One region of the Claveliimonas bilis genome, then DNA from elsewhere that is predicted to be linked to it. Evidence: predicted binding sites of a transcription regulator. Region 1 holds the regulator's gene; the other holds the start of a gene.
What was found. Region 1 encodes Rex, which represses fermentation and respiration genes when NADH is low (regulators of the CRP and FNR family bind a similar motif). Its sites were predicted from a motif close to ATTGTTAANTANTTAACAAT; they were not measured.
Positions count from the first base shown of each region.

Region 2: a site for Rex is predicted at 3,720-3,739, ahead of R2J37_RS11665 (NADH-quinone oxidoreductase subunit NuoE family protein). Genes of this name have one in related genera too.

Region 1 is NZ_AP027742.1:1,927,361-1,933,621, forward strand. It holds gene alr (alanine racemase) at 1-486, opposite strand, end outside; gene R2J37_RS09540 (NAD(P)H-hydrate dehydratase) at 491-1,987, opposite strand; gene R2J37_RS09545 (redox-sensing transcriptional repressor Rex) at 2,118-2,768, opposite strand; gene abc-f (ribosomal protection-like ABC-F family protein) at 2,934-4,856, shown strand; gene R2J37_RS09555 (magnesium transporter CorA family protein) at 4,859-5,770, opposite strand; gene ppk1 (polyphosphate kinase 1) at 5,789-6,261, opposite strand, start outside.
Region 2 is NZ_AP027742.1:2,400,529-2,406,789, forward strand. It holds gene R2J37_RS11645 (NADH-dependent [FeFe] hydrogenase, group A6) at 1-266, opposite strand, end outside; gene nuoF (NADH-quinone oxidoreductase subunit NuoF) at 282-2,069, opposite strand; gene R2J37_RS11655 ((2Fe-2S) ferredoxin domain-containing protein) at 2,083-2,463, opposite strand; gene R2J37_RS11660 (ATP-binding protein) at 2,497-3,054, opposite strand; gene R2J37_RS11665 (NADH-quinone oxidoreductase subunit NuoE family protein) at 3,058-3,552, opposite strand; gene R2J37_RS11670 (hypothetical protein) at 3,858-4,211, shown strand; gene R2J37_RS11675 (ATP-binding protein) at 4,204-4,626, shown strand; gene R2J37_RS11680 ([Fe-Fe] hydrogenase large subunit C-terminal domain-containing protein) at 4,669-6,051, shown strand; gene R2J37_RS11685 (hypothetical protein) at 6,054-6,261, shown strand, end outside.

The DNA.
Region 1 (6,261 bases):
CAATACCAGATTCGGCAAAGAAGCAATCCGGCAGATCTCTTCCACACTCTCCTCTGTAATCTGAAAGCCCAGCCTGGACATTCCTGTATCCAGTTTAATGTGGATATATGCCTTTTGATTCAATTTTTGTGCCCTCTTGGAAATATCTTCTGCCATTTCCAATGTATAGCAGGTCATACGTACTTCCTGCTCTATCATAATATCCCGCTGATCCGGGAAAATACAGCCCAGAACCAAAACCGGCTTCTTCACCTGATTTTTCTTCAATAGAACAGCCTCATCCAGAGTGGCAACTGCATATCCCCATATATAATCTTTTTCTTCCATTACATATCTGGCAATCTGCACGGCGCCATGGCCATATCCGTCCGTCTTGATCACGCCGATCATCTTCGTTTCTTCTTTGATGTTTTGCTTCATCATATCCAGATTATATTCCACTGCGTCCAAATCTATTCTGGCGCAGACTCTGCTGTATTTTTTCATACGATCATTCCTCCAGTCTTTTCAGAACAGTCCCGATATTTTCCGCCAGGTCTCTTGCAAGCACACTGTAGCTTCCCTTCTCCCTTTTTGCCTCATCTCCTGCCAGTCCGTGAAGGTAAACACCCAGGACCGCTGCATCAAAACAGGACATTTTCTGTGCAAGAAGACCTGTGATCACACCTGCAAGAACATCTCCGCTTCCTGCCTTTGCCATAGCCGCATTTCCTGACAAATTCACAAAAGGATGCTCCCCGGGACTGAAAATACACGTGCGCGCATCTTTCAGTACACATGTAACATCATATTCTCCGGCAAACTGCTTTAATATTTCCATTCGGCTGTTTCGAAGTTCTTCCACTGATTTCCTTGTTATCCTGGACATTTCTTTCATATGGGGAGTAAAAATAAACTGACCACGGACAAGATTTTTCATATAGCGGCTGTGCGCAGATAAAAGATTCAATCCGTCCGCATCCACAACACAGGGAACCTCTACATTTTCCAGTGTTGCCTGTAAAATCCTCCGTGATTTGTCGCTGGTTCCAAGCCCGGAACCAATACTCACCACATCCGCCCATTTCAGCAGCTGCAAAAGTTCCCGTTCGTCAAAGAAATCATAACAGCGAACGATTGCCTCCGGAAGAAGCGTCTGCAGTACAGCCCGGTTATCCTCTGACGTATAGATCTGTACCAGACCTGCCCCCGTCTTATAGGCCGCCAGTGCGCCCAGATAAGCTGCTCCGGCCATTCCTTTGCTTCCGGCGATAATAAGAACCTTTCCATAAGTCCCTTTATGAGAATCCTCTCTGCGCTTCGGCAGCATTTTCGCCGCATCCTCCTGCTCCAGCGCATAGGCTACATCTCTGTCCCCCGGCATCTCTGAGACATCGACTCCTATATCCGTTACCTTTACTTCTCCGGCAAACTCCTTCCCCGGATAAAGTACACAGCCAAGTTTTTCACACTGAAAACTGACTGTCAGCTCTGCCCGGAAAGCGTCGGTTACAACCTCTCCGGTAGATGTGGAAACTCCGGAGGGTACATCTACTGCCACTTTTTTCCCCTCAGACCGGTTCATCGCCTGAATACATTCCAGGTAATGCCCTTCCACACGCCTGCTAAGCCCTGCCCCGAATATGGCATCGATAAGCAGGCTGCATTTTCTCTCCGTAAAACCTTCCTCTATGGTTCCTCCTGCCTCCCGGAAAAGCTGAATCTGCCTCTTTGTCTCTTCGGTACAATGATCAGGGTTTCCCACCATACAGGCTGATACTCCCGCTCCTCTTTCCAGAAGAAGTCTGGCGATAGCAAATCCATCTCCGCCATTATTTCCGGATCCGCATACAACACATACATCTGACAGATCTGCATCTGTTTCACATACCGTTTCTACAAAAGTTCTTGCCGCCCTTTCCATCAGGATAAGAGACGGCATTTTTTTCTCCCGTATCGTATACCCATCCGCTGCCTTCATTTGTCTTCCATCCGGCAAATATCTCATACTGTCAACCCCCTTTTTATTTATATAGAACAAAGAATCCGCAACAGGAAACGAAGTTTTCTATTGAAAAAGCGTGTAAAGAAAGCCTGTCCTTTCGCACACGCTTACTTCACACGCTGTCATATCCCCGCTATTTTTCAGCCCTATGTTCCTCGTTGTAACGGCTGATATTATAGGATAATCTCATCAGACTTTCCGATAAGTGTACATTTTCCACGATCACGTTATCCGGCAAATTCAGATCTGTATGAGCAAAGTTCCAAATCGCCTTTATCCCATAGTCCACCAGCTGATTTGCCACTTCAATTGCCTTTGCCTTAGGTATGGTGAGGATTCCGATCTCAATATCACTGTTCTTCATAAAATCTTCCAGCTCATCCATCATATAAATAGGCACTCCACGAATTGTCATTCCCTTTAAAGTAGGATTAACATCAAAAATGCCTTTTAATACAAATCCCCGCTTTTCAAATCCTGCATGATTCGCCAGAGCATGACCCAGATTTCCTGCCCCGATGATGATCATTCCATGTTCTTCCTCCAAACCGAGGATCTTTCCTATCTCTGTATAAAGATATTTCACATTATATCCATATCCCTGCTGGCCAAATCCGCCGAAATTATTTAAATCCTGCCGAATCTGGGATGCAGTTACCTGCATTCTCTTACTCAGATCATTTGAAGAGATACGTTCCACCCCATTTTCAAGCAGTTCTCCTAAATACCTGTAATATCTTGGGAGCCTCCGTATGACTGCCTGCGAAATTTCTCTGCTTTCCACTCTTTTCACCTTCCCAATCTTTTTCTGTCTACATTATATAGAATTGTTTGTTCAAAGTCAAATTTTTGTTCGGAAAACTTTGGAATATTAGATTTTATATAAAGAATTGCAGAAAATTGACACCTTCACAAATCACCGATATAATAGTCCCGGAGGTATATATTTATGATACTAGCATGTCATTCAATTGAAAAAGCATTTGGTGAGGATGTCATTGTAAAAAACGGCTCCTTTCACATAGAAGAATATGAAAAAGCAGCACTTGTTGGGATCAACGGGGCTGGAAAATCAACAATACTGAAAATGATTGTGGGAGAACTGCCACTTGACGGCGGCAGCATTACTTTATCGAAAGGAAAATCTCTTGGCTATCTTTCCCAGCACCAGAATCTCTCCGGAGGAAACACTATTTACGAAGAAGTACGCACTGCCAAAGCGGAGATCATATCACTGGAAAAAGAGATCCGCCGAATTGAACAGGAAATTCCCAACCTTGCGGGTGAACAACTTACTGAGCGTCTGAATACTTATCACCGTCTGTCTGACCGGTTTGAACGTGAAAATGGCTATGCCTACGAAAGTGAAATTGTGGGAGTACTCAAGGGGCTTGGTTTTGACGAAGAAGAATTCTCCAAACCGGTAGACGCTCTTTCCGGTGGTCAAAAAACACGTGTAGCATTAGGCAAACTTCTTCTTACAAAGCCGGATGTCCTTCTTTTAGATGAGCCTACCAACCATCTGGATCTTAATTCGATCTCCTGGCTGGAAACTTATCTTCTGAATTATTCCGGTGCCGTGCTTATCGTCTCCCATGACCGCTATTTTCTCAATAGAGTGGTAACAAAGGTCATTGAAATTGAACAGGGTTCCATTATGACCTACCTTGGCAATTACACAGATTACTCCCGTAAAAAGCAGCAAATCCGTGAAGCAAGGATGAAAGAGTATCTCAATCAGCAGCAGGAGATCCGCCATCAGGAAGCCGTGATCGAAAAGCTCCGCTCTTTTAACAGGGAAAAGTCAATCAAGCGTGCAGAAAGCCGGGAAAAAATGCTGGAAAAAATGGAACGCATAGAAAAGCCTGCGGAGCAAAGAACAGATATCCATCTGGTGCTGGAACCTTCCTGTGTCAGCGGAAATGATGTTCTTTCCGTAGATCACTTAAGCAAATCTTTTCCGTCCCAGCCCCTTTTTGAAAATGTCAGCTTTGAAATCAAAAGAGGCGAACATGTAGCGGTAATCGGAGATAACGGAACCGGCAAGACAACCCTCCTTAAAATCCTGAACCGGGTTTTGCCTGCTGACAGCGGAAGCTTTACACTTGGGACAAACGTACATATCGGATACTATGACCAGGAACATCATGTTCTTCATATGGAAAAAACTATATTTGAAGAAATTTCAGATGCATATCCTTCTCTTACAAACACGGAAATCCGCAATATGCTGGCTGCTTTCCTCTTCACGGGGGATGATGTTTTTAAGCTTATCGGAGATTTAAGCGGCGGAGAGAGGGGACGTGTTTCCCTGGCAAAGCTTATGCTTTCGGAAGCAAATTTCCTCATTCTTGATGAGCCTACCAACCATCTGGATATCGCCTCCAAAGAAATTCTGGAAAACGCTCTGAATAATTACAAAGGCACCGTCCTCTATGTGTCCCATGACCGATATTTCATTAACCAAACGGCCACCAGGATCCTGGAACTTGTAAACAAAACATTTGTCAACTATATCGGCAATTATGACTATTATCTGGAAAAGCGGGAGGAATTGACTGCCGCATACGCGTCAGTTCCATCCTGTGATAATGCCCCGGCTGCCGAAGCAGCCTCCGAAGCCAAGTTAAGCTGGCAGGAGCAAAAAGAAGAAAAGGCACGGGAACGGAAACGACAGAATGATCTGAAGAAGACAGAGGAACGCATAACTTCTCTGGAGGAACGAGACGGACAGATTGATGAGCTGATGGCGCTGGAGGAAGTATATACCAATTCTATACGCTGTCAGGAACTTGCAAAAGAAAAAGCCGACATCGCTGCTGAATTGGAGGAACTGTATGAAAAATGGGAGGCTCTCGCCTCCCAGGAATAAAATCAGAGAATTTTTTTCTTTTTAAAGATTAAAATACAGACAACAATAACGATCAAACTTAGTGCAATAACGCCGGGATATCCGTTTTTCAGCTCCGGCATATTTTCAAAATTCATACCGTACCATCCGGTAATTAAGGTGAGGGGGAAGAAAATGGTGGACAACACAGTCAGAAACTGCATATTACTATTCTGTTTTGCATCCACCTGTGCCTGATACAGATCTCGCACCTGCTGTGCGTATTCCAGCAAATGGGCAGTCCTCCCCATCAGCCGGTCTGCCCGATTGGAAAGTGTCCCGAAATATTTGAGCTGTTTCTTGGCGAAAAATCCATTTTCATTTTCCTCTAGCTCTGTTCCCATATCCATCATTTCATCATAATAGCCGCGAAGTGTCAGAAGTTTTCTTCGTATCGGCATCAGTTCCCTCTGGAAATTTTCAATTTTCCCCTGCATGACGTCTTCTTCCATGCGCATAAGGATTTTCTCATACTGCATCAAAATTTCCTGATCTCTGCTCATAAATTCAGCAATAAAATTATATATGAACCGTTCCTTTGTTTCTCCTTGATGGGTCTTTTTTCTTTTGATCCTTCGGATCAGCCTCATAGAAAAATCTTCATCATCTACAAGTACAACATGATCTTGATTCACAAAAAAGTAAATGCGGTATCTGCTTCCAAGCACGTCCAAAAGCCTGGGGATACAAAGTGTACCCGCCAGGCATTCCTGCTGTGTTTCCAGTTTACAAAATCCTATCTTGTTGGTCTGTATTTCATTTTCATACTGTATACCTGCCAATTCCAAATCCCGGCGGGCATTTTTGGAATCAGTGAGAAATACAGCCGGAGGCCTTGTCTCCTTCCATGTTTCTGTCTCAATCTGCTCCAGCCTCTCTCCGAGTTTCCATATCATTCTACCACCACTCTTATCTTACATTTGTCCTGCCTTTTCGTAAGCCTCCTCATAAAAGTATTCCTGTGAGTTTACTTTAACTGTGTCAGGATCCTCGATGCGAACAAAAAGGTAACTGCCGTCAGCCGTTTCGTGCCGGGCCTTCTGATTGTCCCTCAACATAAGATCAAACATAGCCTGAAGTCGTTCTTTCAGATTCTGCTGCTGCACAGGCGCCGCCACTTCTACCCGGCGCACAGTATTCCGAGTCATAAAATCTGCAGAGGCAATGTAATATCTGGCCCGCTCACCGCATCCGAAAATATAGATTCTGGAGTGTTCCAGAAATCTTCCGACAATACTGATGACACGGATATTTTCTGTTTTTCCCTCTACCTGTGGAACCAGACAGCAGATACCGCGAATCACCATATCGATCTTCACTCCTGCTTCCGACGCTTCTATCAGTTTATCAATAATTTTTTTATCTGTCAAAGAATTTAACTTTAATC
Region 2 (6,261 bases), 470 kb from region 1:
AGCGTTCTCCTTCTTGACTTGATCAGTTTTGGTGTGTTGGTGTACACTTCCATTCCTTCCGTCACCGGATATACACAGGCTGCCACCAGGTTTCTGGCTCCCTTGACTTCCACCACACACATACGGCATGCACCGATCTCATTGATTTCCTTCAGGAAACACAAAGTCGGTATCTTAATTCCTGCCAGATGTGCCGCTTCAAGAATGGTGGAGCCGGCTGGAGCGGATACTTCAAGACCATTGATTTTTAAGTTTACGTTTTCCATATTCTCCATCCTCCATTATTCTTTGTAAATAGCACCAAAACGACATTTCTCCATGCAGGCGCCGCATTTCACACATTTCTCCTGATTGATCACATGCGGCTCTTTTACCTTGCCGATGATAGCGTCGTTCGGACAGGTTCTTGCACACAGAGTACATCCTTTACATTTATCTGCATCAATCCGGTACTGCAGAAGATCCTTACAGACTCCTGCCGGACATTTCTTGTCTACAATATGAGCGATATATTCGTCCCGGAAATACCGCAGGGTGGAAAGAACCGGATTGGGAGCTGTCTGCCCCAGCGCACACAGAGAATTGGATTTCAGATGTTCTGCCAGTTCTTCCAGGCGATCGAGATCCTCCATGGTTCCCTGACCCTTGGTGATCTTTTCCAGAATTTCCAGCATGCGCCTTGTTCCCACACGGCACGGCGTACATTTTCCACAGGATTCATCCACTGTAAATTCCAGGAAGAATTTAGCGATATCCACCATACAGGTATCTTCATCCATAACGATCAGTCCGCCGGATCCCATCATGGAACCAATGGCGATCAGGTTATCGTAATCAATAGGAACATCAAAATGCTCTGCCGGGATACAGCCGCCGGACGGTCCTCCGGTCTGGGCCGCTTTGAATTTCTTGCCTCCCGGGATTCCTCCTCCGATCTCCTCTACAATCTCCCGGAGTGTAGTTCCCATTGGAATCTCCACAAGTCCCGTATTGTTTACTTTACCGCCGAGGGCAAAAACTTTTGTTCCTTTGGACTTCTCCGTTCCCATAGATGCAAACCATTCCGGTCCGTTCAAAATGATCTGCGGAATGTTTGCGTAAGTTTCCACATTGTTAAGGATCGTCGGCTTCTGGAACAATCCTTTCAGCGCCGGGAACGGCGGACGGGGACGAGGCTCCCCTCTGTTTCCTTCAATGGATGTCATAAGAGCAGTCTCTTCGCCGCATACAAAGGCACCGGCTCCAAGACGAAGCTCAATATCAAAATCAAATCCGGTTCCGAAAATATCTTTTCCCAGAAGACCGTATTCTCTTGCCTGACCGATGGCAATGTTCAAACGCTCTACCGCGATCGGATATTCTGCACGCACATAGATATATCCCTGGGATGCTCCGATAGCGTATCCTGCAATTGCCATAGCTTCCAGTACAACATGGGGATCACCTTCCAGTACAGATCGATCCATGAATGCACCGGGATCCCCTTCATCTGCATTACAGCAGACATATTTCTGATCCGCCTCATTTGCCGCTGCAAACTTCCATTTCAGACCTGTGGGGAATCCTGCTCCTCCCCTTCCTCTAAGTCCGCTGTCCAGAAGGATCTGGATCACATCCTCCGGTTTCATCTCTGTCAGCACTTTTCCGAGCGCCTCATAGCCTCTTGTACCGATATATTCTTCAATATTCTCCGGATTGATCACACCGCAGTTCCTAAGGGCGATTCTGTGCTGTTTCTTATAAAACTTTGTCTCCTGCAGGGGAAGCACTTCCGTTCCTTTTACTGTCTCATCATAGAGGAGACGTTTTACAACTCTTCCTTTCAGCAGATGTTCCGATACAATTTCCGGGATATCTTCCTCCTTTACCATGGAATAGAAGGAACCTTCCGGGTATACGATCATAATAGGGCCTAAGGCGCACAGGCCGAAACATCCTGTTTTCACAACGCCAACTTCATTTTCCAGCCCCTGCTTTCTGATTTCTTCTTCCAGTTTCTCTCTGATCCTCTGGCTGCCTGAGGAGGTACATCCGGTTCCTCCACAGACCAGTACATGTGAACGATACATATGTAACCTCCTTTTATTCTTTACTGATTTTTTCCGCTGCAAGCGTATATTTTGTTACAACCTGCCCGCCCTTAAGATGCAGGCGGAACACTTCCATTGCCTTTTCCGGCGTCATTTTCACATAAGTAACCTTTTCTTTGCCCGGCTCCATCACCTCAACAATCGGCTCATACTGACAAAGTCCGATGCATCCGGTCTGGGTTACGTTAATATTATTTAATCCTTCCTCCTGTACAGCATCTGCCAGCGCTGCCAGAACCGGGCGGGCGCCGCTTGCGATTCCGCAGGTTGCCATACCCACAACTACTCTTGTCTGTGTCGCATCTTCGGAGCGGAAGCCGACTTTTCCCTGCATTTTCTCTCTAATTGCCCGTAACTCTTCCAGAGATTTCATACTCTTCCTCCATTTCTTTTTCAGATCTTTCCGTTACAAATTTTTCCCTCCGCTTACTTCCCTGTGATTTTCCTTAAGATAATCCATAATGAATGCGGAAACTTCCGGGGAATGAAGCGGCACATCGCCTAACATTTCTTTCATCTCTCTTGTATCGAGGACAAATTCCCGGCCATCGCACGCATAACGATACCGAAAATCCACTTCCTCATGGTATACCATCAGATTATGTACAGTCATACTCATATCGCCAAGAGGCATTCTGTCAATACTGGACAGGACAAACCGGGCGGTAAGGACCGTCCCTTTCCCTTTCTTGGATGTAATCTGAAAGCTCCCTCCTGATATTTCCGCTGCCTGCTTAAAAAACGGAACACCAAGCCCTACCTTGCGCGTTGTCCGGGTAGTAAAAAAGGGATCCGTCACTCTTTGCACCTGTTCAGGGTCCATACCGGATCCGTTATCTTTGATGGTAATACTAAGAGAATCTTCTGCAGTACTGACTGCAACTTCTATTTCGACAAAAGCTGCTCCCGCACGGACAGAATTTTCCGCCGTATCAAGAACATGCAATGATATTTCCGGCAGCATAGGCTATTCGTACTTTGCCAAAATATCGTCAATATCATCTACTTTTAACCTGCCATATACATCGTCATTGATGGTCATGACAGGGGCCAGACCACAGGCACCGATACAACGGCACGCATCCAGGGAAAACTTACCGTCGGGGGTACATTCTCCTCCCACGATCCCCAGCTTTTCCATCAACTTATTGTAGATGTCGCCGGAGCCCTTTACATAGCATGCCGTGCCAAGACAGACGGAAATCTTATATCTGCCCTTGGGACTTAACGTAAACTGAGAATAAAATGTCGCAACGCCATAAATTTTTTCCAGCGGTATTCCCGTTTCATTGGAAATGATCTTCTGCACTTCTATCGGAAGATATCCGTAAATATCCTGCGCCTTTTGCAGGATAGGCATAAGCGCACCTTTTTCATCTTTCATTTCGCGGATCACTTCCAGCAGTGCCTGTTCCTGTGCTTCAGTTCCGCGAAACGGAACTGATGTTTTCTTAGAAAGCATTTCTGAACCTCCCTTGTTTGTATTTTGTCTGAAAATTGCCCAGCGCTCCTATATAGAGGCTGACTATTGTTTATAACACATTCTACCACAGTACATACTAAATATCCACTTATTTTTTCCTTATATTTTGTTAAATTTGTTTACATTCAAGCTATTTTTTTCACAATCATGTCAATAAATGCACAATATTTAACCTCGTTTTTTATATATTTTATACAAAATGTATTGATTTGCCATATTCTCAATGCTATACTTTATTAAAGTCAATTGTTTCATATTAGTATTCTGTTTTGCAGGAGGTTCCTATGATAATCAGAGAAATCCAATCGCTCCTGAAGGCCCGTATTCTGGAGGGCGAAGCACAGCTTGACCACACTGTCTCCGAAGCCTTTGCCTCGGATATGATGAGTGATGTGCTGGCTTATGCTTCTCCCCATTCCGCCCTTCTCACCGGCCTTTGCAATCCGCAGGTCATACGTACTGCAGAAATGATGGATATGCCGTGCATTATTTTTGTCCAGGGAAAATCCCCCGGCTTAGAGGCTCTTGCTCTTGCGGGAGAAAGGGATATCTGTATTTTGCAGACATCTTTGGACATGTTCTGCGCATGCGGTATCCTGTATACTCACGGACTGCCTGGAGGTGGTGCGCATGAGTAAAACACTGACATTTGAATATCAGGTTCCGGGCGATGATTTTACCCGCGCCGGCGAAGCAAGCAGCAGCGTAAAGAATAAGCTGAAAATGATGGGTGTAGACAGCACAGTGATCCGCAAAGTGTCCATTGCCATGTATGAAGGAGAGATCAACATGGTGATCCACGCAAACGGCGGTACAATCAAAGTACTGGTCTCTGATGACAACATCCGGATCATCCTTGCCGACACCGGCCCCGGCATTCCCGATGTGGAAAAAGCCATGCAGCAGGGATACTCTACCGCTCCGGAGGAAGTTCGTTCTCTTGGCTTCGGCGCCGGAATGGGACTTCCCAATATGAAGAAGTATTCTGACGATATGAAGATCGACACCATAATCGGAAGCGGAACTACCGTCACCATGGATATCCATATGTAAGAGATTCATCAAAAGGACTGACAGGAAGGAGGCACTTCAGCTTTGGATCATAACGATAAATTTATAAATTCTGTAAAACTGGATAAGGACGCCTGCACCGGCTGCATCAACTGCATCAAATACTGTCCCACCCAGGCAATACGGGTACATAACGGCAAGGCTTCCATAAATCCGGATTTCTGCGTGGACTGCGGACGGTGTATCCGCTACTGCCCCAACCATGCCAAAATACCTGTATCTGACTCCCTGGAGGAGATCACACATTATAAATACACAGTGGCTCTCCCCGCCCCTTCCCTCTATGCGCAGTTCAACAATCTGACAAACATAGATATTGTGTTAAATGCCCTGATCTCTATGGGATTTGATGATGTTTTTGAAGTGAGTGCGGCAGCGGAGCTTGTTTCGGAAATGACAAGAAATTACATTGCACAGCATCGGGATGAAGCTCCTTTCATCAGTACAGCCTGTCCCACCATTGTCCGTATGATCCGGGTTCGCTTTCCTACGCTTATCCCCCGTCTTCTGCCCCTTAAGCCTCCTGTGGAGATCGCAGCCGAGATTGCCAGAAAAAAGGCAATGGAAAAGACAGGACTTCCCGCTTCGGATATCGGGATCTTTTTCATTTCTCCCTGTCCTTCCAAGGTAACTTATGCCAAAGCACCTCTTGGCATTGAAAAAAGCCAGATTGACAAGGTATTGGCGATCAAGGACGTTTACCCCGTCCTCTTAACTCATATGACCCACGATGAGTCCCGCCTGAAGCCGCTTGCCGCCTCCGGCCGTATCGGAATTGGCTGGAGCAACAGCGGGGGAGAGGCAGCCGGGCTGATCACAGACAATTATCTGGCAGCTGACGGCATTATGAACGTCCTTCGCGTCCTGAGCGATCTGGAAGATGAAAAATTTTACGGTCTGAAGTTCGTGGAACTGAATGCCTGCAACGGCGGCTGTGTCGGCGGCGCTTTGACGGTGGAAAATCCCTACATTGCCACTGCAAAGACGAAGAAGCTGCACCGCTATCTTCCTGTGTCCCGCACCCACTCCAACATGTATCCCGATGTGGATTATCACTGGGACAGCTATGTGGAATACGAGCCTGTATTCCGGCTTGGGAAGACATTCCGGGAAAGTCTGGAAATGATGGGCATGGTAGAAGAGCTGACAGAACAGCTCCCCGGCCTGGACTGCGGCTCCTGCGGTGCGCCCACATGCCGTGCTCTGGCCGAAGATATTGTAAGGGGCGAGGCAGACAGAACCGACTGTATCTATGTATTTTTTGAATATATCGGAAATCTCTCCCGGGAAATTTCCTATACGGCGCGGAATCTTACTTCTTCTGAAGACGGATCTGAAATTTCCAGGGAAGACCTGGAAGACTATGTAAAAAAACTGGAGGCAGAGTTAAAGAGAAAGGATGTGTAAAAATGGCTTCTGTACAGGATCTTATCAATTCCGGAATATTCCATACCGAAAATCCGGGGAGAAGCGAACAGCCGATCACCCGTGTATTTTGCTGCGACCTCTTAAGCGTCGCCATGGGGAAAGCGCCTTCCGGCTGCGCCTGGGTCACAGTCATTGGCAACCGGAACACCCTGGCTGTCGCTTCTCTTGCAGATGTATCCTGCATCGTCC